One region of the Paenibacillus sp. sg306046 genome, then DNA from elsewhere that is predicted to be linked to it. Evidence: riboswitches for the same ligand, from Rfam matches in the RefSeq annotation. Region 1 holds a riboswitch; each other region holds the start of a gene.

Region 1 (10,649 bases):
GAGTATAAAATTGACGTCGCTGTCATAGACGCGAAAGCCTAGCGCGCGCAGGCCGTTCGCCAGCTGCTCGCGTGCCGGAGCAAGCCAGGCGCGTGTACGGCGAGCGTAGGCCTCGTCATCCAGCGCTGCCAAACCGATCCACTGGGCAAGCGCATTAACGCTCCATTGCACCTGCAAAGCCTTCAGCCGGGCGATCAGCTCCGGATGCGCGATCGCATAGCCAAGCCGGATGCCCGGCACCGCATAAAACTTCGTCATCGAACGGATGACGATCAAATGGCTGCCAGCCGCGGCCTCGCGCGCCAGCGTCAACCGCTCCTCATCGGCGGTAAAGTCGAGAAACGCCTCGTCCACAATGACGGTAGCGCCGTCCGCTCCATCAGTCAGCCAGCGGAGCACCGGAACGGACAGCACTCGTCCGGTCGGGTTATTCGGATGGCCGAGAAACAGCACCTCACAATGCTGCGCCGCCTTCTGCAGCGCTTCGAGCGTTGGCTCGAAGCCATCCTGCTCGCAGGTCGGGATATCCGCAACACGCCCGCCTGCCCGGCCTACCGCTTCCCGGTATTCCCCGAAGGAAGGGCTAACCAGCCCGGTTACCGCCGGACGCAGCGCGCGAACGGCCAAATCAATCAGCTCGGCTGCGCCGTTGCCGACCAATACACAGGCGGGCTCGACGCCGTGCTTGGCGGCAAGCCGCGCCGTCAGCTCCCGAACGGCAGGGTCCGGATAATGAACCAGCTCCCGCCACCGCTCCGTCATAATCGCCCTCACCGCATCCGGCGGACCGAGCGGATTCATATTGGAGCTGTAATCAATCAATTGTTCCTTAGGTAAGCCAAACAGCTCGGCCGCCGTCCACAAATCACCGCCATGCCCGTAACGCTCCAGCATTGTCCATCCCATCCCTTCCTACCACTGCGCTGCCAGCTTCAGTAAAACAAGCAGCAGCACAGCTTCCAGCAGCTCATTCAGCGCCCCATACGTATCGCCCGTCAGGCCGCCCAGCTTTGCGTTCAAATAGGCTCCGGCAACCGTGCCTGTCATAACGGTCGCAGCCGCCGTCACCAGCGCCAGCCCCAGACCTTGCCCGGCTGTCAGCGTCAGCCAGCCCAAGCCGACAGGCACGCCGATCGCAGCTGCGCTCAGCAGCGCGGCCGTGGCCGTTGCCGCCAGCACATGTCGGCGTCCCACGCTGCGGAATAACCCGCCAAGGCCTCCGCTGCCCGACGGGACCTCGGTTGGCGCAGCCTCAGCCGGCTCAGTTGCCTGCACGGCCTCAGCCTCAGCCGCTTCCGAACCCGCCTGCACGATCACGGCCTCAGCCTGTTCCGAACCCGCAGCCTTGTCTGCGCCTACGGCCCCTGCGGCCCCCGCCTTCGCCGACTGTCCGGCGCGCGCATAAGGCCAGCCCCAGATCGCCACGACCATAAACCAGCGGCTCCAGATCATCGCCAGCGGCAGCAGCAGCCAGACCGAGCTGCCGACCGTACCGGACTCAGGCAGCAGCTCGGTGAGCAGCGTCCATTTTATCAGCAGCAGCAATATGCCTGCGATAACTCCCATGGCGCCAACGCGGCTGTCCTTCATAATCTCCAGCATTCGCTCCCGCGAGCGGTGGCTCAGCACGCCATCAGCTGTATCCATCAGCCCGTCTAGATGCAGCGCTCCGCTGAGCGCCACCCAACAGGCCAGCACCAGCGCCGCCGTCACCGCAGCTGGCAGCTCCGCCACATCGGCGAGCAGCACGCCGAAGCCTGCGGTCAAGGCCCCAAGCACCCCGCCCGCCAACGGATAAAAAATAACGCTCCGGCGAAACAAAGCGTCATCGTAGTCCAGCCGTACCGGCACCGGCAGCCGGGTTAAAAACTGCAGTGCAGCCGTACAGGCCGCGCCAGTTTGCCGGATTAGACGAGCAGCCCCCATATGAGCAATCCTCCCGCTATCATATAACTTACACCGTACAGCATCCGAACGACAGCCGCAATATCGCTTCGCCGCCGTTCCCGCAAAGGCCAGCCCATCCGCGCACGCTCGCTGATTCGGCCGTGATACACATTCACCCCGCCCAGCTCAATGCCCAGCGCGCCTGCGGCCGCCGACTCCGGGATGCCGCTGTTCGGGCTCGGATGCAGCCGGGCGAAGCGAAATACGGCACGGGCAGCGCGCATGCCGGATAACCCCGGTATAACTGCCGCCCAGCCGATCAACAGCAAGCCGCTCAGACGCGCCGGGATATAGTTAAGCACATCGTCCCAGCGCGCCGAAGCCCAGCCGAAGTCGGCATAGCTGTCATTTTTATAACCAACCATCGAGTCCAGCGTATTCGACGCACGATACAGCAGCGCCAGCGGCGCGCCGCCCAGCAGCGCAAAGCACAGCGGCGACACAAACGCATCGACAATATTTTCCGCCACCGTTTCTACCGTAGCCCGCGTCAGCTCCGGCTCCTCCAGCTTCGTCGTATCGCGTCCGACGATATAGCCCGTATACAAACGCGCCTGCTCCAGGTCGCCGTCCTGAAGCGGCTTATATACCGCCATCGCCGCCTGCTTCAGCCCCTTCACCGCCAGCGTCGTCGAGATCAGCCAAACGTTAGCCGCGTAACCAAGCCACGGATGCACCCAATCCGCCACCCATACAAGGGCAGCCGCAGCCGCAAAGGATAAGCTGATCGTTGACGCCATCAGCCACACTCCGCGCACGCGCAGCGAGCGGGCCGACAGCAAACGATCGGTCGGGCGCAGCCACGCCTCAAGCCGTCCGATCCAGCGTCCGATCACAATAACGGGATGCGGCAGCCATTTCCACGCCGGGTCGCCGATGATCCAGTCGGTCACAATCGCTGCGAGCGCCATCCACAGCGTCTCTTCCCAGCTATACATCCACAAGCGCTGTCCCTCGCCATCTATGTAAGTTCAATGCTGATTTAATTAAAACCGGTAAGCCTGGCTTTTCAGCTCCACCGCAACACCGGACGTAACCAGAAACAGCTGGTCCGCCTCCTGTGCCAGACGCTGGTTCATGCGCCCCGATACGTCACGAAACAATCGGCCCAGCTTGTACTCCGGCACCAGTCCGCTGCCAACCTCGTTCGTCACGAGCACAACCGGCCGCTGGGCCGCCCGAAACGCCTCCGCCAGCGCATCCACCTGCCGCTCCAGCAAAGTCGTCACCTCCGGCTCCGCCTCCAGCCGCAGCAGCCAGTTCGACAGCCACAAGGTCAGACAGTCCACAAGCACAACCGGCTCGTCCGCCTGCCGCAGCGTCTCCGCCAGCGCATACGGCGCTTCGAGCGTGCGCCATATGTAGCCGCGCTGCTCACGCTCCTGCCGATGGAGCGCGATCCGCTGCTCCATCTCCTCGTCATAGGCTTGCGCCGTAGCAATGTACAAGCCTTCAGCACCCAGCGTAGCCGCGTACCGCTCGGCGAAGGAGCTCTTGCCGCTGCGCGCGCCGCCTGTCACCAGCGCCTTCACGGCTTACCGGCGGCACGCTCGTCCGCTTCCTGAGCCGACTGTCCCTGCTCCTTGTTCCTCTCCGCATCGCCCTCATCGCGCTTTTCCTCATGCAGACCAGCCTGGCCCTGCTCACTGTCCGCCTCCGGACCGACCTGACCGTGTCCGCGAGCCTGCGCCTCGGTCCCCTCGGCAGCCGAGCCCTGCGACACGCCCGCATCGGCAAATGTCGCCATTTCCTTCACAATCCGCACCGCCGCTTCAATCAGCGGAAATGCGAGCACCGCACCCGTCCCCTCGCCCAGACGCATGTCCATCCGCAGCATCGGCGTCAGCCCGATTTGCTCCAGCAGCCGCGCATGGCCCTGCTCCTGCGACAAATGCGAAGCGACCATATACGATGTGCTGAGCGGCGCCAGCCGTGCGGCGAGCAAGGCGGCAGCCGACGAGATAAACCCGTCGATGACAACCGGGCAGCGGTGGCGGGCCGCTCCAAGAATGACGCCGACCAGTCCGGCGATTTCGAGTCCGCCAACCTTTGCCAGCACATCAATCGGGTCGCCCGCATCCGGGCTGTTCAGCGCAATCGACCGGCTGATCACCTGCTGCTTATGCCGCAGACGGTCATCATCAATCCCCGTTCCCCGGCCGGTGGCCGCAACCGGATCGGTCTGTCCCAATACCGTCAAAATCGCTGCGCTGGCCGTCGTATTCCCGATGCCCATCTCGCCTGTCGCAAACATTCGATAGCCCTGCTCAGCCAGCTCGCCGACCAGTTCGATCCCGACAGCAATCGCCGCCTCAGCTTCGGCTCTCGTCATCGCCGGACCAACGGCCATATTGGCTGTGCCTTTGCGTACCTTGCGCGACACAAGCTCCGGATGGCTCAAGTCCGCATTGACCCCGATATCGACACAAACGACATCGGCTCCGGCGTGACGCGCCAGCACATTAACCGCTGCACCGCCGTTCAGGAAATTCAATACCATCTGCGGCGTCACCTCGGCCGGGAACGCGCTGACGCCTTCCTCGCACACGCCATGATCGCCAGCCATCACAAGGACGGCCTTCCGCGACAGATCCGGGGTCAGCTCGCCCGTAATGCCTGCAAGCTGCCGAGCCGTTTCCTCCAGACGGCCCAGACTGCCGGGCGGCTTGGTCAGGCTGTCCAGCCGTGCGGCTGCCTTGTGCACAGCCTCAGCGTCCAGCGGAACAATGGCTGACGCGACTTCTTTCCAGTTCGTGCTACTCATCCTGTTTTCCCCCAGTTACTAAAATTTGCGGAACACTGCTGTCCGGATGAGCCAGCACATGCGGACGCGTCCCGTAGACACGCTCCAGCAAATCGGCCTCCAGCACCTCCTGCGGTGCGCCAATGGCCTCGACAGCTCCGCGATGCAGCAGCAGCAGCCGATCCGCATATTGCGCCGCCAAGTTCAGATCATGCAGCACGGAAATAACCGTCATGCCCCGATCCTGCTGCCAGCGGCGAACCTTGTCCATCAGCTCCACCTGGTAGCCGATATCCAGAAATGTTGTCGGCTCATCCAGCAGCAGCAATTGCGGCTCCTGCGCCATCGCCTTGCCCAATGCGACCCGCTGCCGTTCGCCGCCGCTCAGCTGCTCCACGGCCTGATCGCGCAGCGGCTCCAGCTTCAGCGAACCGATGATCTGCTCGATCAGCCCGGCCGAATCGCCTCGTTCGTCGCCGAGCCAATTTTGATAGGGATACCGCCCCATCTCGATCACTTCCTGTACCGTAAATCCGACCGGAGGAAGCGCATCCTGCTGCAGCACGGCGATCTGCCGGGCAAGCGCCTTGCGCGAATAGGCTCCAACCGGCTGACCGTTCAAGGTGATCTGACCGCCGCTGGCCGGCAATACGCCGGACAGCAGCTGCAGCAGCGTCGTCTTGCCGCTGCCGTTCGGGCCGAGAATACATAGCCATTCACCCGGCCGTACCGTAAATTGCACGCCGTCCAGCACGACTCGCGTCCCGTAGCGCTTCTGCAGACGCTCAACCGCCACCTCAATCACGGCTTCCTCCGCCCCCTTCGCACCTCTGATGGACTTCAGCTGAACCTCTTCATTGACACGAAGCCGCTCTGTCCGCCTACTCATTTCTGACCAGCTTCCCCGTCTCCGACTGCCTTTGGCTCCCCTGGTAGCTTCCCTTTTGCTCCTTGTGGCTGCCTCTGACTGGCCCAGGCTACCACGACCACTATGAACCGCCGCTTAATGCTCCGATTGCCCCGCGTGCGCCTGCCCGCTCAAGCTCCCTGATCACGTGCCAGTCGCTTGCGCCGCTTCAACAAATACGCGAAAAACGGAGCGCCCATAAATGCGGTTACGACACCAAGCGGAATTTCGGTAGGCGCCAGCAGCGTCCGGGCCAGCGTGTCGGCCAGCAGCACATAAATCGCGCCCCCGATGACGGACAGCGGCAGCAGCAAGCGGTAATCGGGGCCGACCAGCAGCCGCAGCAAATGAGGCACCAGCAGCCCGACGAAGCCCACAACTCCGGCCACCGACACCGCAGCCGCCGTAATTAACGTCGAAGCTACCAGCACCACCAGCTTCGTCCGCTCCACCGGCACCCCCAGATGGGCGGCCTGCCGTTCACCGAGCGCAAACAAATTCATCGCCCGGCCATAGCCGAGCAGCAGCAGCAGCCCCGCCGCCAAATACGGGAGCAGCAGCAGCGAATATGACCAGCCGCGCAACGCGAGACTACCCATCAGCCAAAAAATAATTTCATTAATCACCTGCTTGGACATCGACACCATCAAGGACACGATCGCCGATAAAAACGCCTGCAGCACCACACCCGATAAAATAACCGTCTCGATCTTCAGCTTCCCGTCCGTCCGGGCCAGCAGCAGCACGAGCAGCAGCGACACAGCGCCTGTGCAGAAGGCAACCGCAGGCACGCTCCATTCGCCCAGCGCATATTGCAGTCCAAATAAAATAAGAAAGGAAGCGCCGACGGACGCTCCCGAGGACACGCCCAGCGTGTACGGATCAGCCAGCGGATTGCGCAGCACGCCCTGGAAGGCCGCGCCGGCCAGCCCAAGCGCCGCCCCCACCAGCATACCGAGCACAATCCGGGGCAGCCGCACCTTCCAGACGATCTGCTCCGAGGAAGCCGGCCAAGCCGCTTCAACCCGCCCGTCCATGCCTGGGAAGTGATGAAGCAGAATGCTCCAGACATGAACAAACGGCACCCGGACCGAGCCAACCGACAACGCGATCGTAACGACAAGCAGCAGCAGTCCAAGCGCAGCCAGCCCCCAGCCGATCAGCTTTTTTTTCATTTACTTCACCAATTCAGGATAAATGCCCTTGGCAATTTCCTTCAAGCCCTCCGTAATTCGCGGACCGGGACGAACTGTCGTATCCTTATCCACGCCGGCCAGCCTGCCGTCCTTCACGGCGTCGATTTTCTCCCAGCCGCTGCGCTCGCGAATAAGCTGATCCAGCGTTTTTTTCGAGCTGTCATCAATCAGATTACGCGGGTAAAGAATGACCTTCGGATTTTCGGCGATAACCTTCTCCTCGCTCAGCTTGACATACCCTTTCTCCGACGCATACACATTGATGCCGCCCGCGATGTCGATCAGCTCGCTCAGAAATTCGCCGGAACCAACCGTCCAGCCTGGAGAAAATTCGATCAGCACCTTCTTTTTTTCCTCCGGGTTCAGCCCCTTCACCGCGTCAACGACCTGCTGCCGGTCCGCCTTCATCTGATCGACCAGCTTTTGCGCCTCCGCCTGACGGTCGAAAATTTGCCCCATCAGCAGCAAATTGTTCATCACATCATCAACCGTCTTCGGCTGCACCTGGAACAAATTGACCTTCAGCTCCCGCAGCTTCTCCACGGTCGGCAGCTTCATCGACACCCCGGTCAGCGTCAGGTCCGCACCCGCGCCGATCAAGGCTTCTTCATTGGGCTTCGTGATGCTGCCAAGCTTGGGCTTGCTCTTCGCTTCAGCCGGATAATCGCAATAATCGGATACCCCGACTACCTTGCTGCCCAGGCCAAGCGCAAACAGCATCTCCGTCTCGCTCGGCGAAGTGGACGCAATCCGCTCCGGAGCCTTCTCAAACACAAACTCCTTGCCCGTCGCATCCGTCACCTTGAGCGGGTAAGCGGTTCGCTTCGTCTGCGCTGCGCCTTGCTGCGCGCCACTTTCCGCTTTGGGCGGATCGACCAATACGCCGGGGTTGGGCGCATTGGTCGGCGGAGCCTTGTCTCCGCAAGCGGCAAGCGTTGCCGCGAGCGCCAAGCCCAGCACAGCGTTCAGCAGCTTGCGGCTTCTTTTTTTCAACAGATGATCCATCCTTATTCTCACTCCTACCTTGTGCATTTCGTTAAGCTGATCCCACCCTGGCATGCCCCCGTTTACAACAAAAGCCAGACAAAAAAACCTCTGCCTGCGGACCAAAGTCCAGAGCAGAGGACAGACTTCTACGCGCCGGTCCGTCTTCGGGCATCCTTTACCCGCCGACCAACCAGTCACCGCCTTGTCACTGCCGCTCCCTTTCCTCGAAAGGAACTAGCCGTACCGGCGGCGGGCAGGTCTCCTGACTTACGGACTCCTTGCCGGCTCCCCGCCTTCCCATCGTCGCTGGCCGCGCCGACAGTGGCATGTGGGGAGCTTATCGTCCGATTACAGTGGCGGGACCGCGCCGGATTTTAACCGGCTTCCCTTTTAACCCGAAGACTTCTCCGTTGCCGTGTCGTCTCCGGGCACCCGTGCCGTATTTCATGTCATACCATTTGTTTATAGCCGTCAGCCAAGCCTTCGCAAGCTCTTGTCGCATTACGTCGGTCCGAGCCGATCCGCTACTTCTGGGCAATGTGCTTCATCACCAGCTTGGCCTTCTCAATATCCTTCGCATTCTGCGGAATAAACGCATACAAATCCTTGCCATTCAGCTTCAGCTCCGTAAACCACTTCGTCTGTTCCAGCGGAATGCCATACAGATGCTTTTCCAGCTTGGGAGCAGGCTTGTCCGCCGCCTTCGAAGACTTGCTGTCCCGATCCTCGATCGGAACCTCCAGCACTCCGTCCGGGAAGTCCGCCGCGCTCGCCAGCTCATCCAGCGGCACGAAGCCTCCCTGCATCCCCAGACCCTTGAATTGCTCGCCTGGAACGACAATGATCCCGTTTTCCCCAGCAGCAATTTCAACGATTAATTTTTCCATTGAAAACATCGGCGATGCCGAAATCGACACGGTTGGCGTTTCCCCTACATTGGCAACAAGCGCCGTTTGCAGCTTCTCCGCCACTTCGCCCGGAATTCCGGTTTTCGAGATCATAAACATCGGCACATCCGCCTTCGGTCCGCCGCAGCCCGCGAGCACCAGCAGCAAGCCTATACAGAGCAGCCAGCATCCTTTCCTCAAGACCCGTTCCCTCCATCCGACAAGTTTGTCAGCTAAGTATGCAATCCGCTTAACCTTCTCATCGACCTATCTTACCATATCGGATTCCTTCGGATCAAAATTATTTCGGCAGAAAGCGCTTGAGCGGTCTGAACTGAAAAAAAGAATAAGCACGCCTATTTTGGATAGGATGCTTATTCCTTTAAAGCGACCGACCGATTGCTTGCTGTCACTAGCCGAAGGCTGTCCGGCAAAAGCTCTGCAGCGAGCTTTCATGTTCACGCTGTGTTTTCCCTCGCGACGCCCTGCTTGTTTTTCTCCAGCAGCCATACCACCCCCCATAACGCCAGACTCGCTATAACCGCCACGATCGCTGATCCACCCGCATGCAGCAGCAAAATCGGAGCCCACAATATACCGAGCGTGCGATGCGCCACCCGCATCCATTTGTTGCGAATTTTGTTCAGGAACAGACCGTACCCGGCGAGCGTCAGCAGAATCACAAATCCGGCCAGGCCGGAATAAATATCACGGCTCCCCGGCTTCGCAATGAGAAAATAAACGCCATGAGCTGCAACGGCCAGCAGCGTCAGCCAGCCCAGCAGCTTATGAGCCGCGTACAGCAGCTTCCCCGCTTTTCGCACCAGCAGCGACGGAGATTTCAGCTTTTTCTTGAACCAGAACCAGGAGAAGCTGACCGCGCCCAAGCCTACAGCAACCGTGCCTATGTTTTTGAACCACGCCTGGATACCTCCTGGTCCCGCTTCGCCGCCTGTCGGCGGGCGCATACCGCCTCCACCGCCTCCAGCCCCGCCACCTTCAGGCGGTCGCATACCGCCCATGCCGCCGCCGCCCGGAGGCGCCGACATGAAGTAAACGTACACGACTAGCGCGATCGCTGCCGCAACCGCCACAATGGCCGGAATCCATACCTTCTTGTTAGACTTCATCAAACCGCACCTTTCCCCATCGAATTACCTCTACTGTAATCCATCAAGATGAGCATACGATGAAACTTGGCTGAAAATCAGCTGAATGTATGACCGCCGGCTCTTCACTATGGATCAGCCTAGCTTACCCAACCAACAAAAAAAACACTCCCGGTATCGAGTGTTCTACGAGTCTTCCTATAGCTGTTACGCCGGTTCCGGCATCACCGTCCCATTTCCCCGCAACGCGCAAGAAGCCGCTTCTCAGCGGCCTCTACGGTGTGCTTTCATATATTCATTGATTTTAATATCCAATTCCATACTAATCTCGACCACTCGGGGAGAAGTCAAACTGCTGCCATCCTGAACGAGCGCTTCCAGCTCCTTGCGCAGCCGGTAAATGTCATCTTCTAAGGACGCAGATGATGAGGTTGCATTTCGTTTTCCAAACATCCACTTGGCTTTGCTTTCGTTCTCATGAATCCATCCGATTTGCAGGTGCTGCCGAAGCCGATATTCCGGAAAAGCCATAATTCATCCCTCCCAGTTCCCGAATCTTTAGACCCATAGAAGAAAAGCCTCATAAATGATTAAACCTATGAAACTTCCATGTATCTAACATACCAGTTTTGGGAGAACTTGAAAATGGCTTTTTTTGTCGAATCACATTTTTTTCATAAAATTTCCAATCCGGTCGAACGCTTCCGTCAGCTGGCTGACCGAATAGGCGTAAGAACAGCGCAGAAAGCCTTCTCCGCCGAGTCCGAATACGTCGCCGGGAACTGCCGCCACCTTGCCCTCCAGCAGCAAGCGGGTCGCAAATTGCTCGGAAGTGAGACCTGTTGCCTGTATGGACGGAAACGCATAAAACGC
Region 2 (10,649 bases), on a different contig from region 1:
GTCGAATTCCGTTTCATTTGATCAGGTCATCTGATGACTTTTGTTCCATTATAGCTTATGATTGAATGGGTTGTATATAAATTTTGTACGGAAGGGCGATTACGCTGTGACATTTAAACCGGTTCGGCCGCAAAAGGGCAGCGACATCGTGCTGCAGCATTTGACGGAGCAAATTCGCTCCGGCCATTATCCGCTCGGCTCCAAGCTGCCGACCGTCGTAGAGCTGGCTGCAGGCTTCGAGGTCGGCCGTTCTACCGTTCGCGAGGCGCTCAGCGGCCTCAAGGCGATCGGAATGGTCGATATTCGGCATGGCGGCGGCACTTACGTCTGCGAGGCGCTGCCTGCGGCTTCAGGCGAGACGCCAGACAGCGCGGACTTCTTTGGCTCGATCGAATCGCTGAAGGAAGTGCTGGAGGTACGTAGATATATTGAATCCGGCTGTGCCGAGCTGGCTGCGCTGCGCCGGACGGCGGCGGATCTGCAAGCGATGGAGGCGGTGCTGGGGCGGATGCGGGAAACGCTGGAGGATGAGCGGCTGGCCGAAACGGCGGACGTCGATTTTCATGTGCGGATTGCCGAAGCGTCGCATAACACCCTGCTGCTGCAGATGATGCTGTCGCTGACTCAGCGCCTGCAGGACAATATGTCCGATTCGCGGCGGCTTTGGTTTTTCGCCGAGCGCAGCTCGGTGGAGCAGCTGCTGGCCGAGCATACCGGCATCTATGAGGCCATCCGCGACGGCAACGCCCCGCTCGCCGGGGAGCGAATGGCTGCACATATCGGCAAGGTAGACCGCGTCGTGCAGCAGCTATCCCGCGAGGATGGAAAGGGTTAACGGCGCAACTTATCCGGCAAGGAGGAATGACGATGGCCTTCGGTATCAATCGCGCGGAGCTGGCCCGCTGGAAGGCGGCTGTCAGCCGAGGCGAGCTTGCATTTCTGACCCATTATTGGCTGGACAGCCGATTTCCCGGCATCAAAACGGTGACCAAGGTCGGCTGCGCCGATCTGGAGCGGCTGTCCGCCTGGTGCGTCGTTCACGGGCTTAATCCGCAGTACATTCACCGGCGTCAGCCTTATCCTCATTTCGATCTGATCGGGCCGAAGCAGAAAGAAGTGCTGCAGCAGGAAGGGCTGCTGGAGCACATGGAGCGGTTCAAGCTTTAGCACGACTGAGCAGCGCAACGGCCCTTACTGCTCCTCGTCAGGCGCCGCCATCGCCCGGATCGTCTCAAACGGCACAGGCGTGTAATCCCAATGTTCCACACACATATTGATGTAATGGCTGCCCATATATTTTTGCCGGTGAATATGGCCGTGAAGGTTCACATAAGGCATATGCTGGTTCATATACATCGGCTCATGCGACAGGAAAAAGAACCCCCCGTACACAATCGGATGCTCGCTCACCTCATCGAAGCCTGCTTCCAGCCACCATGCCCGGGACCGTCCGCGATCATGATTGCCCAAAATCAGCGTCTTGTAGCCGTTCAAACGCGAGATGATCGCTTTCGTCTTCTCCGCGTTCAAAAATGAAAAATCACCAAGATGGAACACACGGTCAGCCGGACCTACAACCGCATTCCAGCGCCCGATCATCGCCTCCGTCATCTCGCCGGCATCGGCAAACGGACGCGACTCGAAATCAATAATTCCCTGATGTCCAAAATGGTGATCGGAAATGACAAATACGTTTGACATCGCGCAACCTCCTCTTTGTGGTTATGTATCCAGCATAGCAAATAATGCGCGCGTGTACGAATGCTTCAGGTTGACGGCCGCCTGATTTCGGATGTCCAGCGTCTCGACAATTTCTCCCCGGTACATAACAGCCACCCGATCGCAAAGCTGCTGGGTAAGCCGCAAGTCATGCGATATAAACAAATAAGCAAGCTGCTCCTTCTGCTGAATGTGCTTGAGCATGCGCAGCATGGAAGCCTGTGACAGCCGATCCAGACTCGCCAGCGACTCATCGAAAATAATGACGTCCGGCCGCACAGCCAGCGCCCTGGCGATACATACCCGCTGCTTCTGCCCGCCGCTCAGCTGCTCCGGCCGCCGCGACAGAAAGGAAGCGTCCAGCCCGACCCGGTGCAGCAGCTCCAGCACCAGCTTCTCCGCATTGGCCTGCTCGTCCGGGAAGTAATTGCGAATCGGCTCGGCCAGCACTTCGCCGACACGCATCCGGGGATGCAGCGAGGAAGCCGAATCCTGCAGCACCAGCTGCACGCGCTTATACAGCTGCCGCTCCCCAAGCCGCTTGTCATGAATGAACTGCCCCGCCAGCGCAATCCGCCCCTCTGTTAGCGGCTCCAGGCGCATGATGAGCCGGGCCAACGTGCTTTTTCCGCTGCCGCTTTCGCCGATCAGCCCGACAATTTCTCCCGCCCGCAGGCTCAGGTTAACGCGCTTCACCGCCTGACGGGACGCGCCATGCTCCCCTTCCCATGCGTGCAGTTCATCCGACCGCCTCGCCGCCGTGCCGCCAAGCCCCAGCCGGGCCAACCAGCCGTTCTGGCGCCGGCGTGACCTGCTGTACCCCGCCTGCGCCGGGTACGTCTTGGATACTTGATACAACTCCAGCAAGCTCATCCTCTCGCTCCTTCCGCCTGCATCGTAACGACGCGGCTTGCAAATCGGCGAATGCTCTGCTCATCATGTGAAATCAGCAGCACCGCAAGCTTGAATTGCGCCTGCAGCTCGGCCAGCAAAGCCAGCACCTTGCCCTCGTTAATAACGTCCAGCGCTGTCGTCGGCTCGTCTGCAATCAGCACGGCCGGTCCGGTGCTGACCATCATCGCCAGCAGCACTCGCTGGCGCATCCCCCCGCTCAGCTCGAACGGGTACGCCGACAAGATCGCCTCGGCATCGCTGAAGCCGATCCGGCCGAGCAGAGCTTGCATATGCGCCTCCATATCCCGACGCCGCCACGCCCGCTGCTGCTTCAACGTTTCCGCCATCTGCTTGCGCACCGTGCGGATCGGATCAAGGCCATTAAGCGAATGCTGGATCAGCAGCGCCACCTCATCGCGCCGCAGCTGCTGCCAGCTGCGCTCCGTCGCATGCGTCATATCCCGGCCCTTGTAGCAAATACGGCCGCCCGTCAGCTTCAACCCGTCGCCGAGCAGCCCGACAAGCGCGTGGGCGGTCATGCTTTTGCCGCAGCCGCTTGGTCCGACCAAAGCAACCGTCTCACCCGGATACAGCTCCAGCGACATGCTGCGGACAACCGGCTCCCACCGTCCCGCTTCGTAGCGGGAAATTTCCAGCCGTTCTGCGCGCAGCAGCGGTTCGCCTTTTATATCCGACTCTGACCTGTTACCCACCCTGCACCTCCTTCGGCCCGAGGCTGTCGGGCTTATTGAACCGCTCCCCGACGAGCTGGCATGCGAACACAAACGTCACGATGGCCATTCCGGGGAAAATCATCACGTGCGGAGCCAGCTGAAAATACGCGGTTGCGTCGTGCAGCATCACGCCCCATTCCGGTGTCGGCGGCTGCGCGCCCAAGCCAAGAAAGGAAAGCCCGGCGATGATCAGCACGATTTTGCCCATATCGAGCGTGCCGTACACGGCAATCGGGGCCGTAATCTGCGGCAGGATATAACGCCTCATGATGCGCAGATGCGAATTGCCGGCCATCCGGGCGGACAGCAGATAATCCTCACGGCTGACCTTGAGCACCAGACCGCGAATGAACCGCACATAACCGGCCCATCGGACTACGAGGATCGCCAAAATCATATTCGTAAAGCCGGGACCGAGAATGCCGACAATCGCCAGCGTTACGATCACATCGGGAAAAGCAAGCGTAGCGTCCAGCAGCCGCATGACCGCATGATCGGCGCGTCCGCCGGCATAGCCGGTCAGCAGCCCGAGCGGCAAGCTGATGCACAAGCTCAGCGCCAGCACGACAAAAGAAGCCGTCACCGTCGTACGAATGCCGTACAACATGCGCGACAATATACACCGCCCCAAATGGTCGGCGCCCAACGGGTAAGTCCCGCCGGGGGGAGCCAGCCGATGGGCCAGGCTTACCTCCAGCGGGTTATGCGGCGCGAGCCACGGCGCGAGCAGGCCAAGCAGTATAATGACTGCCAACAGACCGCCGCCGAGCAGCAAACTGGCCCTGCCGGGCCGGATGAAAGTCTTCCCGAGCATGCCGTTCCTCCTAACCTGCCCGCAAGCGCGGGTCCAGGTACACCTGAATCACATCGACGAGCAGTTGAATGACCACAAACAGAAATGAAGTAAACACGACGTACCCTTGAATAACGGGATAATCCCGCGCCGTAATCGCTTCGATCATGTATTTGCCCACACCGGGCCAGGAAAAAACCGATTCAACAATCACGTCCCCGCCCAGCATAAATGCAAAGCTGATCCCAAGCATCGTCATCATCGGCATAATGGCATGCTTGAAAATTTGAAAAATCAAAATGCGCCCGCGCGACAGCCCTCTCGCCCGCGACGCCTGAACAAAGCTTTGCTTGCTTAGCTCCAGCATATTGGTGCGCAAAACCCGGCCGTACACCGCTCCCAGCGTCAAGCCGAGCGTCAGCGCTGGCAGCAGCAGATGCCGCCAGCTCCCGCGTCCCATAGACGGCAGCCAGCCCAGACGCACCGAGCCTACATAGATCAGCAGAAAGCCGATCCAGAAGGATGGCACCGAAGCGCCGAGCAAGGCAAGCCACCGTCCCAGCCGATCCGGCCAGCGGCCCGCAAACACAGCCGTAGACACCCCAAGGACGCAGGTGACCAGCAGCAGCACAAGCAGACCGCCCAGGGCAAGCTCAATGGTGGCGGGAAGCCGCTTCAGCAGCTCCTGCATAACCGGCTCCTTGGACATATACGACGTTCCCCAATTCCAGGTAAACACATCGCTGAGCCAGCGCATGTACTGAACACTGAGCGAATCGACAAGCCCCAGCTCTTCCCTGAGCGCGTTCAACGCCTCCTGGGACGCCGGAATATTATGAGTGGTCAATAAAATACGCGCCGGATCGCCGGGAGAAATCCGCATCAAGATAAAAGTAAGCGTCGATACGCCGTACATCACCAGCACAAGCTGTACGACGCGTACTAGCCAATAACGCAGCATGCCTGGTTCCACCTTTTATCCGGCTATATCGACCTGAGCGGTGATGTAGTAATATTCGATCGGATGCGGAATAAAGCCGGTCACACCCTTTTTCACCCCAAATACATTGTCCGGATGCACGATAAAGGATTGCGGCAAGTCCTGGTTAATCATCGTTTGCGCCTGGACGGCGAGCTGGTTGCGCTTCGCGTTATCCGAGGACGCATTCAGCTGATCCAGTATGCTTGCCAGCGGCTCGGAAGCGTAGTGGCTGACATTGGATTCGCTCTTCGGCTGATAAAAAATATTCAGGAAATACTGCGGGTCGCCCGTATGTGCCGTCAGCATGCTGTACATCGCCAAATCCCAGTTCGGCTTGCCCAGCTCGGCATCAATATTTTCGACCTTGCGGATATTGACCGTCATGCCCTGCTTGAGCAGCCCGCTTTGGATAACCTCCGCCATGACGGACAGCTCAGGCCGCTGCGGGAAAGTCAGCAAGGTCGCTTGAAACGGCTGGCCGTTTTTCTCCCAGATGCCCTTCGCATTTTTGCTCCAGCCGTCAGCCGTCAGCAGCTGCTCGGTCGTTTGGCCGGCAGCCTGCTCCGCGACTTTGCCGAATGGCAAAATATCCGGGAACGGCCCCTTCGCCTTCGTGCCAAAGCCGCGCATAATCGACTGAATAATCGCCTCGCGCGGAATAGCCTTATCAATGGCCTGACGGTTCGTGCCGACCTTAAACAACGTGGAATTCATATTAAACAGCACCATATGGGTACGAACCGACGGTGCGGACAGCACCTCCAGCTTCTGGTTTTTCTTGACCAGCTCCACACTGTCGATCGGAATATCGGTTGCTGCATCGACCTCACCGGCCTGCAGCGCCATCAGGCGAGCCGTACCGTCGGTGACAAACTTCATCACGGCGCCGGCCAGCTTGGCAGGCTTGCCCCAATAGGCGTCATAACGCTCCACAGACAACGAAACGTCCTTTGTAAACTGCTTGATTTTGAACGGCCCCGTCATCGCCGGGTAGCTGCGCTCGTTGACCATGCTGGCCGTATCCAAAATAATGGCGCTCGGATCGGCCAAACTGGAAATCAATGCCGCATTCGGCTGCGTCGTCGTAATGGTCAGCTGATCGGGCGCCGACGCCTCGATTTCCTTCACCATCAGCAAGCCTTTGGCGAGATGGCTGTTCTGGATCGAACGGAGCAGTGATGCTTTGACCGCTGCAGCATCCATCTTCTTGCCATTATGAAACGTGACGCCCGGCTCCAGCTTCAGCGTCCAGGTCGTAGTATTATCCTGCTTCCATTCTTTCGCAAGCCAGGCGGTCGGCTGCAGCTTCTCGTCGAGCTTGATCAGCGTCTCGCCTGCGCCTGAACGCATCACATCCCAGCTGTTATCCCCGTGCGGGTCCACGCCGGTCGGATTCCATGTATAGGCCATCGTTAACGTCTTGCCTGTCTGAGTCTCGGCTCCTGCCTGGTCTGCAGCGTCACCAGTCTTGCCTGCCTCGCTGTTCCCTTGTCCGGCCTGTGTGCAGCCTGCAAACAGCAGCAGCAGACTCAGCAGCAGGAGACCGAGCCCCGCACCTCTTCGTTTATTGTAAGGTTTCCGCATAGCTTGTCTCTCCTTCATTTTCTTTCATGAACGTGGGCTTGAAACCAAAATTAAAGCTTGATTAAACAAAGGTTTTGACCATACATGTACAAAAAAAGCATCCCCGACGCTGGAGAAGCCGTCAGAAATGCTTGCTGGAATCGACGTCTGCGCCTGTATGCCCCATTGTCCTGCCCGAACAACAGATGAAAGGCCAGCCTCTTCACCATCCGCATTGCCAACCACCTCCCTAAACACCGTAGGTCAAACAGTGATGTCAAAATAGGCAGGTCTCCTGACTTGGGGCATCGCTCCCACACCTTCCCGGCGTGCAGCCAGTGGCGTGTTTGTGAGAGGAAGGTGCTGCTTGCGGCAGCGCCCTTTACAGTGGCGGGTCCGTGTCGGCCTTGCACCGAACTTCCCTTTTAAGCGGAATCAAAGCGTCCTTCACTTTGGTCCCGCACCTATTTTCGATCCTATTCAATAAATAACAGCTGACGGTTGCGCACCGTCTCTGAAGCTGAACCATCTTATGTTAAGCTTGAACACATGTTCTGTCAATATAGGAATGGCCGCAGCATCAGCGGCGGGGCGCAGCCGGGAGACGTTCCCCACGGTTAATGATCCCGACCCCCTCGCGGCATACGCCGTACGGCTCCCATGGACAGGACGCGCATATCCGGCCAATATCGTCCGGCGCCATCCGTTCAGCCAGCATCGCCGTCACCTCCGACCAACGAATCGGCTGCTCCAGCTTCAGACCGAGCCGCTGCACAACCAACGCATCGCGCACATGTACGCTCTCCCCGCGGCAATGATCCGGCTTGTCCTGCGGAAAATGGGCGCAAATGTCGTCCGGGCCTTCGATCATAACAATTACCGTCTCCGGCTCCACACGAAGCCGCTCATAGATGGCCGTCATATTTACACAGAAGTCCTCTGAATATCCCATGCCGCGAAATCCCAGCAAACAAAGCAGATGATGCCCGCGCAGCCGGATCATCGTCTCACTCTCCTTTTGGTTCAAATACATAAAGCCGACCGTTCATCGCCGTTCCGAAGGAAGGACCCCGATAGCCTCTGCGCCGCAGCTCCCTGCGCAGCTCCATCATCAAGGCGGCATGGCTTACAATCAGCACATCCCCTTCGCCCTGAGCGAAAATATCATCCAGCATCAGCTCCACCCGCCGACGCACGTCCCTGCGGCTCTCCGGGAACAAGCCCGGCAAGATGTACCAGGTCAAGCGCAGCAGCAGCATCCAGACGAGCACGTGCAGACGCCGCTTGGACATCCGGTGAAAGTCCGGGTAGGCGACCTCTCGCAGACGTTCCGTGATGACCATCGGCCCTTGGTAAACGTGCTTGGCCGTCCTGATCGCCCGCTCCATGCTGCTGACATAGCAGCGGCTCCAATTGATGTCCCGCAGCTCCGTCTGTCCCAGCTCAATGTCTGAGGCGTCATAGGTCTGAAACCAGTTATTCATCTCAGCCGGACTCAGGAAGCCTGAGGTCGGCAACGCATGCTTCACTTTATAATGGCGGATCAAGCCAATTTTCATCGTAAAATCCCTTTCCCTGCAACGCTGTGCAATCCATTAGGGGAAATGCATCCCGCTTCCAGTATAGCAGAACCTTAGCCGCTATTCGCGTCCTGCTTGCGTAGAACAAAAAGACCGTCGATGATTTGCTTCGCCCAGCTACGGACGAGACAAAAACCGATGGTCGGTGTGAAGGACGCAGGACCGAAAGCTTGAAGGGATAACTTCAGCCTAGTCGCCAGGTAATACCGGCTTAATTAACGATACGACCGGTTACGGTACGAATCGCTGGTGAACGAGGAAATAAACAAAAGGATCGCCGTCAGGATATGCATGATCATGCCCACAAACGGAATCCAGGCAATCAACGAAGTCAAAATGCCGACAATGCTGCCGATTTTAGGCCCATATTCCCTGAGCGCAAATGCGAGGGTCACTACATGCAAAACAAACATGATTGCCAGAGGCATATAAGCCCAACTAATAACAATTGTCCCGCCGATAAACGGAATACCGAGTATTGCCTCCAGAATTGCAGTGATCAGAATAAAAATTTGAGATAGTCTCATCGAAACCAGTCCTTTGCTTTTTTAGTATCATTACTTGAATGATACGGGACTACTTCCTTCAAGTTCCATACTTGATCGGTTTGGGGCAGCCACCCGCATGCAACCGCTTAACATTCCGAGCACGGAAAGCAAGCTGCATGCCGCGAACATTTACTTGGCGTCCAGCCTAAGTACATCTTCTTTGTAGGCTCGCAGCTCAAGGACACCGGCGGTATCGCCAACAAATCCACTCACCTTGAGCCGCTCCCCGGACCGGATACCCTCCAGCCCCTTGGCGGCGATGACGATCTCCCCGGTGGCGTCCTGCAAGCGGACAATATGGCGTTGGCCGGAGCGCGGCAGCGCTTCCGGTTCGCTTGTTATGACGACGATCCCTTCTACTGAAACAGGCTGCTCCAGCATATGCCGGGCTTCCAGCACCGACATCAGCGGATACACGTCCGCTTTGGGCTTTAACACAACGGTATCTGTTTGGGCAGCGGCGACTACAGGTTGATTCCAGGCAAACAGGGAAACGAGCGGAGCTCCAGCAGCATACGCGCGCTGCATCCATGTATATTGAACAGACGGCGGAAGTACAGCGACCAGCAGCAAGGCGAGCAGGAGCAGCCAACACGCATATATTTTCACAACGGGATTCACCTGGATCGTCCCCCTCCGAATGTAACCTTCCTCACCTACCTCTTTATCATAAGTTGTGGATGTTAAACGAGGTCGCGGGTTATGTTAAGTCATTGTTAACCAAAAATGGGGGATCGTAAACCAAGCTTTCCTTTCGCAGTTTTTTCACCACCGGCCATTATGAAATGCTTTAACTAACACATAACACAGGCGCAATGCGCCCGTGCTGGTGTCTGCCCGTAGGAGATGAGGATTAGGGCTTCTTATAAAAAGTCACGCCAGGTCTGCTTCACGCCGCACCTCAGGCGGACTGCAATATTTTTTCCAGCAAATTTTCCTTAATCATCTTGATTCGCTGCTTGACGTAAAAATCGTAGCTTGCTCCCTTGAGTTGACTGACGGGCACCTGTAGATCCGTATCGTTGTCCACAATTATCAGCGACCCGTTGTCGAAAAACTTGAACGTTAAATCCACCCATGTTCGCCCGACCGCGTTCAGAATCTGCTCAATTTGCTGCTCACTTACATACTCGCTGTTTTCCAGCATGACACGTCTGAAATGATCCCGCTCGATAAATCTGACATTAACCGCACTCATTGATCTACACCCCTCTCAAACTAGGAACATTTGTTCGTTAAATCTATTATATCATATTTTTAGTTCATGTCAACATTTTACAGAACTAACGTTCCTATTTAAATCAGCTTGCTGTTCAACGCTCCTTGACAAGCATCCTTCGTTTTCTTACAATAAATGAAACCAAATGGTTTCCTATTAAACTTCTCAAGGAGGCATTCGCCGTTATGTCATCACCTGCAAACCAGCCTGTCCCTGATATTCGTAAAACCGTACTCCTTCAAGCGCCCGTCCAGCGGGTATGGGACGCTGTCGCCACGTCCGCGGGCATCGCCGCCTGGTTTATGCCGAACAGCTTTGAGCCGCAGCTTGGCTTTGAATTTACGATCCAATCCCCTTACGGCACCTCGCAATGTCGGGTAAAGGAAATCGACCCGCCCAATCGGCTCGTCTTCACCTGGGGCGACGAATGGATTATCTCGTTTCATTTGGCTGAGCGTGAAGGCCAGACTGAATTTGCACTGACGCACTCCGGCTGGGGCCATGCCGAGGATGTCATCGCGCAGACGGGCATGAAGCACGGCATGGTCCGCGACCGGATGGATCAAGGATGGGAGCAAATTATTCTCCAGGCGCTGCGCAATTACGTCGAGGCTTAG
Region 3 (10,649 bases), on a different contig from region 1:
AGCGGCCGGTCGATGGAGAAAGCTCGTTAATGGAGGAGGCGGTGCGGCTTTTTTATGTCGGCATGACACGCGCGCAGCATGATCTGGAGCTGATTACATACCGGGAGCGGGATGGCGACAAGGTGCTGGAATCGCCATTTGTCACGGATGTGCGGAACATTGTTGATCCGGATGCGGCGGCAGCGCACAGGCGCGAGGGGCAGTCGGCTGGCGGGCAACGGGCGAGCAAGGGAGCCGAGGCTGGGGAACAGGCGGGCCGGCTGCGGACCAGCAAAGGAGCCAGGACTGGGACCAGAATGGGCGTCAGCACGGGGGCTGGTCAGCAGGCACAGGGGCAGCGCTCTGGCTTCGATATGGCGAATGGAAGCGGCTCCGCCGGGCGCTCCGCGCAAGTCCAGGTGCGGACAGCAGCAGCTCAGTTGGCAAAGCCTGGGCCAAATGCGATCCGGGACAGCAGCGAATTGCAGCCGGGCAAGCGGGTGCGCCATCGTACATTTGGCGTCGGCGACGTTATAAGGCTAAGCGGCGAACGGGTTCACGTGCAGTTTGCAGCCGGAGAGAAGGCCTTGTCGGTGGTTACCTGTCTGGAAACGGGGCTGCTGGAGCGGGAGTAACTTTCAATTGACAAGCCGATACAGGTTTGCTAGGATGACTATCATTCATAGAAACCTGACATAGCTATGTTATGGAAAAGGGACGGAGAACGTTTATGCCAAGTCATACCGCCAAGCTTCCGACCGGGAAGCTGACGAACCGCAAGCTGGTGACACTCGGCTTGATGGCCGCTATTTTTATCGGGGCGCTCGATGTAACGGTTGTCAGCACGGCCACGCCGCATATTGTTGACGATCTGAGCGGGCTAAGCATGGTGACGTGGGTATTTTCGATTTATACGCTGACCACCTGTGTAGCTACGCCGATTTTCGGGAAGCTGGCCGACCTGTACGGCCGGAAATCCGTGTTCTTGACCGGGCTGATCCTGTTTGTGCTCGCATCGGTGCTGTGCGGGCTGGCGGAGTCGATGACCAGTCTTGTCTGGTTTCGCGCTTTAAAAGGAATTGGAGCGGGAGCGCTGGCCCCGGTTACATTTACGATTATAGGCGATTTGTATCCTGGCGAGCAGCGGGGCAAAATGCAAGGACTGGTCTCCTCCGTATGGTCGGTGGCCGGGCTGCTTGGCCCGCTGGTCGGCGGTTATTTCGTCGATTACTTATCGTGGCGCTGGATTTTTCTAATGAATGTTCCGGTGGGCATTCTGTCGTTTGTGCTGGTGCTGGGCTTCCTGCACGAGCGCTTCGAGCGGCAGGAACGGCGGATTGATTATGCGGGCGCAGCGGCGTTTACGCTCGGCATCTCCGCGCTGCTGCTTGCGCTGCTCAGCGGGGGCGAAAGCTTGCCGTGGAGCTCGCCGCTGATCGTTGTGCTGTTTGCTGTTGCAACTGCCGCTCTGCTGCTGTTTATTCGCATCGAAGGCCGGGCGCAGGAGCCGATGATTCCGCTCGGGTTATTCCGCAATAGCGTGATGAACGTGTCGAATTTGAGCGGGTTTCTTGCCTTTGCCATTTCGACGGGCACGACGATTTATGCGCCGATGTGGATTCAAACGCTGCTTGGCTACAGCGCCACCAGCTCCGGACTGATGGTTATGCCGATGTCGCTGGCGTGGACGGTTGCCGCGATGGCGGCAGGCAAGCTGATGTTCCGGCTGGGCGCCAAGCCGTTTATCGTGCTTGGGTCGCTGCTGGTGCTGCTCGGCGGCGTCTGGCTGATGGCGCTGCAAATTACGTCCCCGTTCTGGTGGATGACAGCTATTTTGGTGATCATTGGCTTCGGCATGGGCTGTATGGCGACGCCGCAAACGGTACTGATCCAGTCCGCCGTCGGCTGGGAGCAGCGCGGTGTAGCGACCGCGACCAGCTCGCTGATGCGATCGCTTGGGCAGACCGTGGGCGTGGCGGTTTTCGGGGTGCTGTTTAACAGCCAGCTGATCGCAAACACGGATGCGGAGCTGGTCAGCGGCATCCAGGCCGTATTTGTCGGCTTTTTCGTCATCGCTTTGCTGAACGTGGCGGCTGTGCTGTTTCTGCCGTCGGCCAGCAAGATGAGGGAGGTTCAGTAGGGGGGCTTTGACGCTTGTAATATTTTACACTTTAAAGGAAAAATATCAGGATGTTGCATATTTATCTCAACATCCTGATACATATTATGTGACGTGTTCATAGGCTACGTGTTATAATATAGCCAGAGACAGCGTACAATGCAAAGAGAGCCGTGCTACTAACACGACTCTCCCAGCAATAGCCGCTTTTAAAGGGCGGTAGGCTTCAATAGGTTCTACGGCGCACATAGATCGCTACCTTGACCAGGGCGGTCTATTTGCGTTTCTGGTTAGACAGTACGGGCGTTGAGGATCAAATCACGGCGATGTACGCCAAAGGTGGAAGCACGCGGGACATTCAGGATCATTTGCAGGGACTGTACGGGATTGAAGTTTCACCTGCGCTCATTTCGCCGCGGGTCACCTCGGCGTGTCAGCGCCCGTCGCTTGGTCCGCCTTCGCGAGCAGCCGCTTGAGCTGCTCCGCGCTGCGGGGCGGCGGCGCATCACCGCGCAGCGCCGCCGGCAACGCCTGCCACAGCTCAAGCAGCAGCGGCGGTTCAAGTCCGAGCGCCAGCAGCGCTTCCCGCCGGACAAACACATCGTCCGGCGTACCGGCCAGCAGACAGCGGCCCCGGTCCAGCACGACGACCCAGTCCGCCCACGTGTAGGCGAGATTCATATCATGCGTCGCCATCGCTACGGTGACGCCGCTGGCATGGACGCGCTCCAACTCGGCGAGCAGCTGGCGCTCGGACAGCCGGTCCAGGTAAGCGGTCGGCTCGTCCAGCAGCAGCAGCTCCGGCTCCAGCGCCAGCACGCCGGCGAGGGAGACGCGTTTCTTTTGCCCCAGGCTGAGCTGATGAACCGGCCGGTCGGCCAGCTCCTCCAGGCCAAGCGACGCGAGGGTGCGGACGGTCCGCTCCCGGATGTCCGGCTCGGACATGCCCGCATTACGCAGCCCATAGCCGATGTCCTCATACGGCGTATGCAAAATAAGCTGCTGCTCCGGGTCTTGAAATACGAGCCCGATTTGCTGCCGGAGCCGCTTCAGCTCGGCCGCGCGGTAGGACAGCGGCTGTCCGTGCCAGCGAACCTCGCCGGAGCCGGGACGGAGCAGGCCGATCGCGTGGAGAAAAAAAGTCGATTTGCCGGAGCCGTTATGCCCGCAGATGGCGATTTTTTTTCCGGCTGGCAGCAGCAGCTCCAGCCCGTCCAGCGCAGGCAGTGCCGCGCCGGGGTATTGATGCACGAGCTGTCTCGTTTCCAAAATATACGTCATCTTCAGAAAAGCCCCTTCCAGATCAGCCAGCCCTGCAGCGCCAGCAGCGCGGCCAGTCCAAGCGCCGCTTCCCCCAAGAGCCGACGGGGGACCGGACGGCCGCCGCCGAGCGGGGACAGCCGGATGTCCCCGGTAAAGCCGCGGGCAGCCAGCCCGTGCGACAAGCCCCGGTAGCGCTGTATCGTTTTCGCAAACAGACGGCCGACCAGCACCGCAGTATCGCGGATGCGTCCGCGGAAGCCCGTTTGACCGCCGCGCGCTTGCTGCGCCTCGTACAGCTCCTGCGCGGTATCGGCGAATAAAAAGATAAACCGGTACGTGACCAGCATCAGCTCGGTCACCAGCCGGGGGGCCCGCAGCTTGTCCATCACCTGAAACAGGCTGGAAGCCGGCGTCGTCAAAATGAGGAAGGCCAGCACCGAAAAGCAGGCCGCTGTCCGGCACAGCAAGCCTGCCGCACGCGCAAGTCCGCTGCCGGATACATACAGCTGACCGGCGGCCAGATCCAGCTCCAGCACGAGCGCAGGCAGGCTGGCCGCATAAAACAGCAGGGAGACACCGACCAGGGCGGCGTAAAATCGCAGCGGAATGCGGGCGTGGCCGACAATGCCGAACCCCATCCAGACGAACACGGCCGCTTGCACGACTGGGTGGGCGGTGTAGGACACTAAAAAAAGAACGGCTGCGAAGCCGGCCTTCCCCAAGGGGGAGACGGAGCGCAGTCTGTTCGAATACGCATACGCGTCGATCCGGCGAATCATAAATGGGCGGAGTCGGGGCGCTTGCGGTTCTTGCTGCCGCTGGCGGTAGAGTTGGAGCCGGTGGTGGAGTCGTTGGTTTTGCCATGCTGCAGCGACTTGCCGCGCAGCAAGCCGATGACGTAGCCGATCAAGCCCGCGCCGATCGCGGCCTGCAGCGCAAACAGCATGCTTTCGGTTTCGGCCGGCGGCTCGAACCAGGAGGAGAACCACGGCTCATACGACGGAGCCAGTGTGCCGATCATTTCCTCGGCTGCGCCATCGGCGCCGCCGAATTCGCCCTGGACAAAGAGCAGCGGCAGCACGGCCAGCAACACAACGGCAATCAAAATGAGCCAGTTTTGGGTGCTTCTTTTCATTGGGAGCGTCCTCCTTTCATCGCCCGCTGCAGCAGCGACAGCTCCTCGGTGCTGTGCGCCTGCAGCCAGTTCCAGATCAGCACGGTCAGCAGCCCTTCGCTGATCGCCAGCGGAACTTGCGTGATGGCGAAGATGCCGCCAAATTTGGCGAAGGAAGCAAGCATGCCTCCGCTTTCCGCCGGAAAAGCAAGCGCCAGCTGCAGGGATGTGACGACATAGGTGCTCAGATCAGCCAGCGCGGCTGCGGTGAAAATGGCCAGCTTTTGCTTGCCTGTCGCCGCCATCAGCCAGCGGTAGGCCGCATAGCCGACGAATGGACCGGCTACGGCCATCGAGAAGGCGTTGGCGCCCAGCGTCGTCACGCCGCCATGGGCGAGCAGCACCGCCTGGAACATCAGCACAATCGAGCCAAGCACGCTCATCGGCAGCGGACCAAACATGACCGAGCCAAGCCCTGTGCCTGTCGGGTGCGAGCTGCTGCCGGTGACGGACGGAATTTTCAGCGCCGAAAGCACGAACGTAAACGCTCCGGCCAAGCCGAGCATCAGCTTCAGCTCCGGAGTTTCCCGTGTAATGCGGACCAAGGCGCGCAGGCCGAGTATAAAGAAGGGAATAAAAATCGCCCACCAGAAAATCGCCCAGCCCAGAGGCAGAAAGCCTTCCATAATATGCATGGCGCTGGCGGTTTGCGGCTCATTGAGCAGCAAATACAGCGTAAAGCCTGTAATGAGAAGCAGCGTACCGGCCAGCTTCTTCCGTTTCATTGTACATCCTCCGTTTCGTTAAGGAACCTCATAAACAGGAACTGCTAAACATCGACCTTTAACTTACATAAATCGCCCATGCCAAACAAATTACCCATACAAAACACAAATAAGCCAATCCATCTCGGAGTTGGCTGCCGGTACGATAACGTCACAAATAACGATCACTGGCATGCGACCGCTGCTGTGTGGCTCGTACACCTCTCCTTTCCGCGAAGGGTAACGGGTGTGCAGAAGCTAGGTAGGTCTCCTGGCTCCCGGATCAACGCGGCCTCTCGCCTTCCCCGGATCACATATCCGAGTGGCATGCAGAGAGAACGCTTTCCGGTTACAGTGGCGGGACCGCTCGGGAGTTGCACCCGATTCCCTGTTACCCTTTGCTGCTGGCAAAGGCACCTGGCTCTGTAAAGCAAATTTACTTGAAACATATCACAATCTAGTGACTTTGTCTATCGAGTGTGTTACTATTTTTATATTTCATGTTACTTGTATAGAAAAAGGGAGTGGTACGGTCGTGAGGTTTCGTTTTCGTTCATTAGGGTTGGCCGGCTTGATTTGTGCAATCGGGTTAGCCGGATGTACGGCCAAGCCGACGCCGCAGGCGCCGGGGCAAGCGACGGAGAGCAGCTCGGCCGCGCAGCAGGAGCAATTGATGCTCGCTGTAGGGGGAGAACCGGAGACAGGCTTTGATCCGACGACAGGCTGGGGCCGGTATGGCTCGCCGCTTTTCCAGAGCACCTTGTTAAAGCGCGACCATGAGATGAAAATCGGGTATGATCTGGCAACCGGCTATGAGCTGAGTGCGGATGGTCTTGTTTGGACGGTACAGCTGCGCAAGGATGCCAAGTTTTCCGATGGGAAACCTGTAACCTCTGCCGATGTGAAATATACGTTCGAAGCCGCCGGTAAAAGCGGTTCGGCGATTGACCTCACGAACCTTGGGTCGATGGAAACGCCGGATGACTATACGATTCAATTCAAGCTCAAGGAGTCGCAATCAACCTTTGCGCAAATGCTTGTCGCCACGGGCATCGTGCCGAAGCACGCCCATGGCAAGGACTATGCGTCCAAGCCGATCGGGTCCGGCCCGTACAAGCTTGTCCAGTGGGACAAAGGGCAGCAGGTGATCGTCGAGGCAAACCCTGACTATTACGGCGCGAAGCCGTATTTTAAGAAGCTGACGTTTTTGTTTCTGAACGAGGATGCTTCCTATGCGGCGGCGAAGGCGGGCAAGGTGGATATCGCGTATATCCCTGCGGCCTTCAGCAAACAGTCGGTCAGCGGGATGCAGATGGTAGCGGCGCATTCCGTGGATAACCGGGGCATTATGCTCCCTTATGTGAAATCCGGCGGCAAAACGAAGGAGGGCTATCCGATCGGCAACGACGTGACTGCCGAGCTGTCGATCCGTCAGGCGATCAACCGGGCGCTGGACCGCAAGGCGATTGTGCAGGGCGTATTGGAAGGTCACGGGACGCCGGCTTATACGGTCAACGACGGGCTGCCGTGGTTTAACCCGGAGGCGGTTATTCCGGACGCCGATCCTGAAGGAGCGAAAAAGCTGCTGGAGGCGGACGGCTGGAAAGATGCGGACGGCGACGGCGTTCGTGAGAAGGGCGCGCTGAAGGCGCAATTCAGTCTGATTTACCCGGCGAGCGATGTCACACGCCAATCGCTGGCGATTGCGGCGGCCGATATGCTGAAGCCGATCGGCATTCAGGTGAAAGCCGAGGGTAAAAGCTGGGATGAAATTGAAAAGCAGATGCATGCCAATCCGGTCATGTTTGGCTGGGGCAGCCATGATCCGCTCGAAATGTATCATGTCTACAGCGCGAAATATAAAGGGGTTGAATATTTTAATCCGGGGTATTACAGCAATGACACGGTTGAGGCTTATATGACGCAGGCGCTGCGGGCTACGACGGAGAAGGATGCGATGGACTATTGGAAGAAGGCGCAATGGGACGGCAAAACCGGACTGAGCGCCAAGGGTGACGCGCCATGGGCATGGCTCGTTAACATCGACCATCTGTATCTGGTGAAAAACGGTCTGGATATCGGCAAGCAGCCGATTCATCCGCATGGTCACGGCTGGCCGGTTACGGATAACATCGAGCAATGGCGATGGACGAAATAACCCGCCCGGCGGACAAGCCAGAGCGCGGACAGTCGGGCGGTCGCCATGGAGCGACTGCCCGTCTGCTTGCGTACATAGGGCGCAAAGGCTGTCGGCTGGCGCTGCTGCTGGCGGCGGTCAGCGCGATTTCGTTTATGCTGGTCGAATATTCGCCGATTGATCCGATCCAGGCCTATGTGGGCGCGGACCTGCTCAAGGTCGGGCCGGAGCAGCGCGAGGCGATTGCTGTTTATTGGGGCCTGGATCGTCCGCCGCTGGAGCGTTACCTGAACTGGGTGGCGGCGCTGCTGCAGGGAGATTTCGGCGAGTCCATGATGTACCGCAAGCCGGTGCTGGAGGTCATCGGCGAGCGTTTTCTCAGCTCCAGCGCCCTGATGCTGGCGGCCTGGACGCTGTCGGGGCTGGTCGGGTTCGCCGCTGGCGCGCTGGCGGCGATGCGGAAGGATACGTGGCTGGACCGGCTGATTCGCTGGTACTGCTATACGTTGTCCTCTACGCCGACGTTTTGGCTCGGACTGCTGCTGCTGTTGGTGTTCGCCGTCTGGCTCGGCTGGTTTCCTGTCGGCCTCGGTGTTCCTGCGGGGGTGCTGGCGGAGCAGGTTACGTTGTCCGACCGCATCCGGCATATGCTGCTGCCTGCGCTGACGCTGAGCGTGGTCGGCATATCCAGCATCGCGCTGCATACGAGGCAAAAGCTGATTCAGGTGATGGACAGCGACTACGTCTTATTTGCGAGAGCGCGCGGGGAGCGGGGATTCACGCTGTTCTGGCGTCATGGGCTGCGCAATGTGGCGCTGCCTGCGGTGACGCTGCAGTTTACGTCTTTTTCCGAGCTGTTCGGCGGGGCAGTGCTGGCGGAGCAAGTATTTGCTTATCCGGGTTTGGGCCAAGCGACCGTTGAGGCCGGGCTGCGGGGCGATGTGCCGCTGCTGCTCGGCATCGTGCTGTTCAGCGCTACGTTTGTATTTATCGGCAATCTGCTCGCTGATCTGGCATACCGGCTCATTGATCCGCGAATTCGGGAGGAGGCCCGGCTATGAAGCAGAAGCAGAAGCAGACAACAGAGCTTCCGCAGGGCGCACGCGCTGCGCTGGAGCCGCTATCGTCCGCCGGGTTCGCGCCCGGCCGGCTGTATGGCCGTCAACGGGCGCTAAGCTCGGCGATAGCGGCCGGAGGCTTGCTGCTGCTGGTTGCCCTTGGCGCACAGCTGCTGGACAGCGGACAGCTGGTGTCGCAGCTGGAGCTGCGCAATCTTGCGCCGTCCTGGAGTCATCCGTTTGGCACCGACTGGCTGGGGCGGGACATGCTGACACGAACGCTCAAGGGGCTGGCGCTCAGCATCAAGGTCGGCTTGACGGCAGGCGTCGTCAGCGTACTGATTGCCGCGCTGCTTGGACTGGCGGCGGCGACGCTCGGACGGGCGGCGGACCGTGTCGTCAGCTGGCTGATCGACCTGTTTCTCAGCGTGCCGCATCTGGTGACGCTGATTTTGATTGCCTTTGTGCTGAGCGGCGGCGCCAAAGGGGTCATCATCGGCGTAGCGCTCACGCACTGGCCGAGCCTGTCGCGCCTGATCCGGACGGAGGTGCTGCAGCTGCGCTCTGCGGAATATGTGCAAATTTCGCGGCAGCTCGGGCGGTCGCGGGTCTGGATCGCGACCCGCCATATATTTCCCCATCTGGTGCCGCAGCTGCTGGTCGGACTTGTGCTGATCATTCCGCATGCGATTTTGCATGAGGCGGCCGTCACCTTTGTCGGGATGGGCTTATCTCCGCATGAACCGGCGATCGGCATTATTTTGTCGGAGTCGATGAGGTACTTGTCTACAGGCTTGTGGTGGCTGGCTTTATTTCCCGGCTTATGTCTGCTGCTTGTTGTCCGCTGCTTCGATCGTCTCGGCGATAACCTGCGCCTGCTCGTTGACCCGAAGCGGGCGCATGAATGAACCGGCCCGGCTCGAAGCGGCGGCGGCCGTCTACGGCTGCAGGCCGGGGCGTAGCGGGGCGCAGCAGATGCGAAAGGAGCGTTGCTGTAGGAGCAAAAGGAGCGTCGCAGCAGCATCCACACAGCGTCCCGAAAGGAGGGGATTTGCTTGTCTTTACTTGAAGTCGAAGGCTTGTCCGTAGCCTTTATCCAATATACGCGCGGCTTCCGCCAGCGGCAGGTTCAGGCGCTGCGCAGCTTGAGCCTGTCGATCGGGGCCGGTGAAATTGTCGCGGTTGCAGGCTCCAGCGGCTCCGGCAAAAGCTTGCTGGCCCATGCGATATTGGGCATTTTGCCAGCCAATGCCCGCGTTTCGGGCCGTCTCCGCTTTCAGGGCGAGGAGCTGACGGCAGCCCGGCAGCAGGCGCTGCGAGGGCGGGACATCGCGCTTGTCCCGCAATCGGTGCAGTACCTCGATCCGCTGATGCGGGTCGGCCGTCAGGTGCGGGATGCGGTGCGGACCGGCGATCCGGCCGCAGCGCAGCGCAGCATCTTTGAGCGCTACCGGCTGAAGGCGGCCGCAGCGCGGCTGTTTCCGTTCCAGCTGTCGGGCGGCATGGCCCGCCGCGTGCTGGTTTCGACGGCGACGGTCAGCGGCGCGCGGCTCGTCGTTGCCGACGAGCCGACGCCGGGCCTGGACCCGGCCGTCGTCAGCGAAGCGCTGGGCCGCTTCCGCGAGCTGGCCGACGAGGGCTGTGGCGTCATGCTGATCTCGCATGACCTTGAATCGGCGCTGACCGTCGCCGACCGGGTAGCGGTGCTGTATGCCGGCTCGGTGGTGGAGGTCGCCCCGGTCGCTGATTTTACCGGGTCCGGCGAGCGGCTGCGCCACCCGTATACGCAGGCGCTGTGGCGGGCGCTACCGCAACACGGCTTCGTCCCGATCCGCGGCTCTCAGCCTCCGGCTGACGCGCTGCCTCCCGGCTGCGCCTTCGCTCCGCGCTGCGAACGGGCCGACGCAGCTTGTACGGCCGAGCGGCCCGCAGTACGCGAGCTGCGAGAAGGGACGGTGAGCTGCTTCCATGCGACTTGAAGCGAGACAGATCGGATACCGCTACGGGGAGCGTCATCCTTGGCTGCTGCGCGAGGTCAGCCTGCACGTTGAGCCTGGCGAGGTTGTTGGCCTGGTCGGTCCGAGCGGCTGCGGCAAATCGACGCTGGCCCGGCTGCTGGCCGGCTATGAGCGTCCGCCGGAAGGACGGGTGACGCTGGGCGGACAGCCGTTGCCGACAACCGGCTACCGCCCGGTTCAGCTCGTATTCCAGCACC

What was found. Region 1 has a riboswitch for cobalamin ahead of AC6ROY_RS01650 (ABC transporter substrate-binding protein). Riboswitches for the same ligand answer to the same signal wherever they lie in the genome.
Region 2: linked by a shared signal. The riboswitch ahead of AC6ROY_RS18255 (ABC transporter substrate-binding protein) and the one ahead of AC6ROY_RS01650 (ABC transporter substrate-binding protein) in region 1 are both predicted to bind cobalamin.
Region 3: linked by a shared signal. The riboswitch ahead of AC6ROY_RS13760 (energy-coupling factor ABC transporter permease) and the one ahead of AC6ROY_RS01650 (ABC transporter substrate-binding protein) in region 1 are both predicted to bind cobalamin.

What each region holds. Positions count from the first base shown of each region.
Region 1 is NZ_JCAMRT010000001.1:385,888-396,536, forward strand. Features, by position in the region: partial or broken gene cobD (threonine-phosphate decarboxylase CobD) at 1-906, opposite strand, end outside; gene AC6ROY_RS01620 (adenosylcobinamide-GDP ribazoletransferase) at 913-1,926, opposite strand; gene cbiB (adenosylcobinamide-phosphate synthase CbiB) at 1,908-2,885, opposite strand; gene cobU (bifunctional adenosylcobinamide kinase/adenosylcobinamide-phosphate guanylyltransferase) at 2,934-3,479, opposite strand; gene cobT (nicotinate-nucleotide--dimethylbenzimidazole phosphoribosyltransferase) at 3,476-4,711, opposite strand; gene AC6ROY_RS01640 (ABC transporter ATP-binding protein) at 4,704-5,495, opposite strand; gene AC6ROY_RS01645 (FecCD family ABC transporter permease) at 5,729-6,772, opposite strand; gene AC6ROY_RS01650 (ABC transporter substrate-binding protein) at 6,773-7,798, opposite strand; cobalamin riboswitch at 8,016-8,231, opposite strand; gene AC6ROY_RS01655 (hypothetical protein) at 8,305-8,868, opposite strand; gene AC6ROY_RS01660 (hypothetical protein) at 9,126-9,797, opposite strand; gene AC6ROY_RS01665 (aspartyl-phosphate phosphatase Spo0E family protein) at 10,041-10,307, opposite strand; gene AC6ROY_RS01670 (aminotransferase class I/II-fold pyridoxal phosphate-dependent enzyme) at 10,440-10,649, opposite strand, start outside.
Region 2 is NZ_JCAMRT010000018.1:75,983-86,631, reverse strand. Features, by position in the region: gene AC6ROY_RS18290 (FadR/GntR family transcriptional regulator) at 107-835, shown strand; gene AC6ROY_RS18285 (hypothetical protein) at 868-1,167, shown strand; gene AC6ROY_RS18280 (phosphoesterase) at 1,192-1,701, opposite strand; gene AC6ROY_RS18275 (ABC transporter ATP-binding protein) at 1,723-2,592, opposite strand; gene AC6ROY_RS18270 (ATP-binding cassette domain-containing protein) at 2,589-3,326, opposite strand; gene AC6ROY_RS18265 (ABC transporter permease subunit) at 3,319-4,161, opposite strand; gene nikB (nickel ABC transporter permease) at 4,172-5,101, opposite strand; gene AC6ROY_RS18255 (ABC transporter substrate-binding protein) at 5,117-6,706, opposite strand; cobalamin riboswitch at 6,954-7,168, opposite strand; gene AC6ROY_RS18250 (DUF1284 domain-containing protein) at 7,266-7,688, opposite strand; gene AC6ROY_RS18245 (histidine phosphatase family protein) at 7,693-8,244, opposite strand; gene AC6ROY_RS18240 (hypothetical protein) at 8,481-8,792, opposite strand; gene AC6ROY_RS18235 (single stranded DNA-binding domain-containing protein) at 8,943-9,434, opposite strand; gene AC6ROY_RS18230 (hypothetical protein) at 9,715-10,011, opposite strand; gene AC6ROY_RS18225 (SRPBCC family protein) at 10,218-10,649, shown strand.
Region 3 is NZ_JCAMRT010000012.1:17,432-28,080, forward strand. Features, by position in the region: gene AC6ROY_RS13730 (ATP-dependent helicase) at 1-614, shown strand, start outside; gene AC6ROY_RS13735 (MDR family MFS transporter) at 710-2,119, shown strand; partial or broken gene AC6ROY_RS13740 (transposase) at 2,398-2,511, shown strand; gene AC6ROY_RS13745 (energy-coupling factor ABC transporter ATP-binding protein) at 2,519-3,379, opposite strand; gene cbiQ (cobalt ECF transporter T component CbiQ) at 3,382-4,140, opposite strand; partial or broken gene AC6ROY_RS13755 (energy-coupling factor ABC transporter substrate-binding protein) at 4,218-4,496, opposite strand; gene AC6ROY_RS13760 (energy-coupling factor ABC transporter permease) at 4,493-5,260, opposite strand; cobalamin riboswitch at 5,484-5,675, opposite strand; gene AC6ROY_RS13765 (ABC transporter substrate-binding protein) at 5,775-7,397, shown strand; gene AC6ROY_RS13770 (ABC transporter permease) at 7,379-8,437, shown strand; gene AC6ROY_RS13775 (ABC transporter permease) at 8,434-9,342, shown strand; gene AC6ROY_RS13780 (ABC transporter ATP-binding protein) at 9,490-10,413, shown strand; gene AC6ROY_RS13785 (ABC transporter ATP-binding protein) at 10,403-10,649, shown strand, end outside.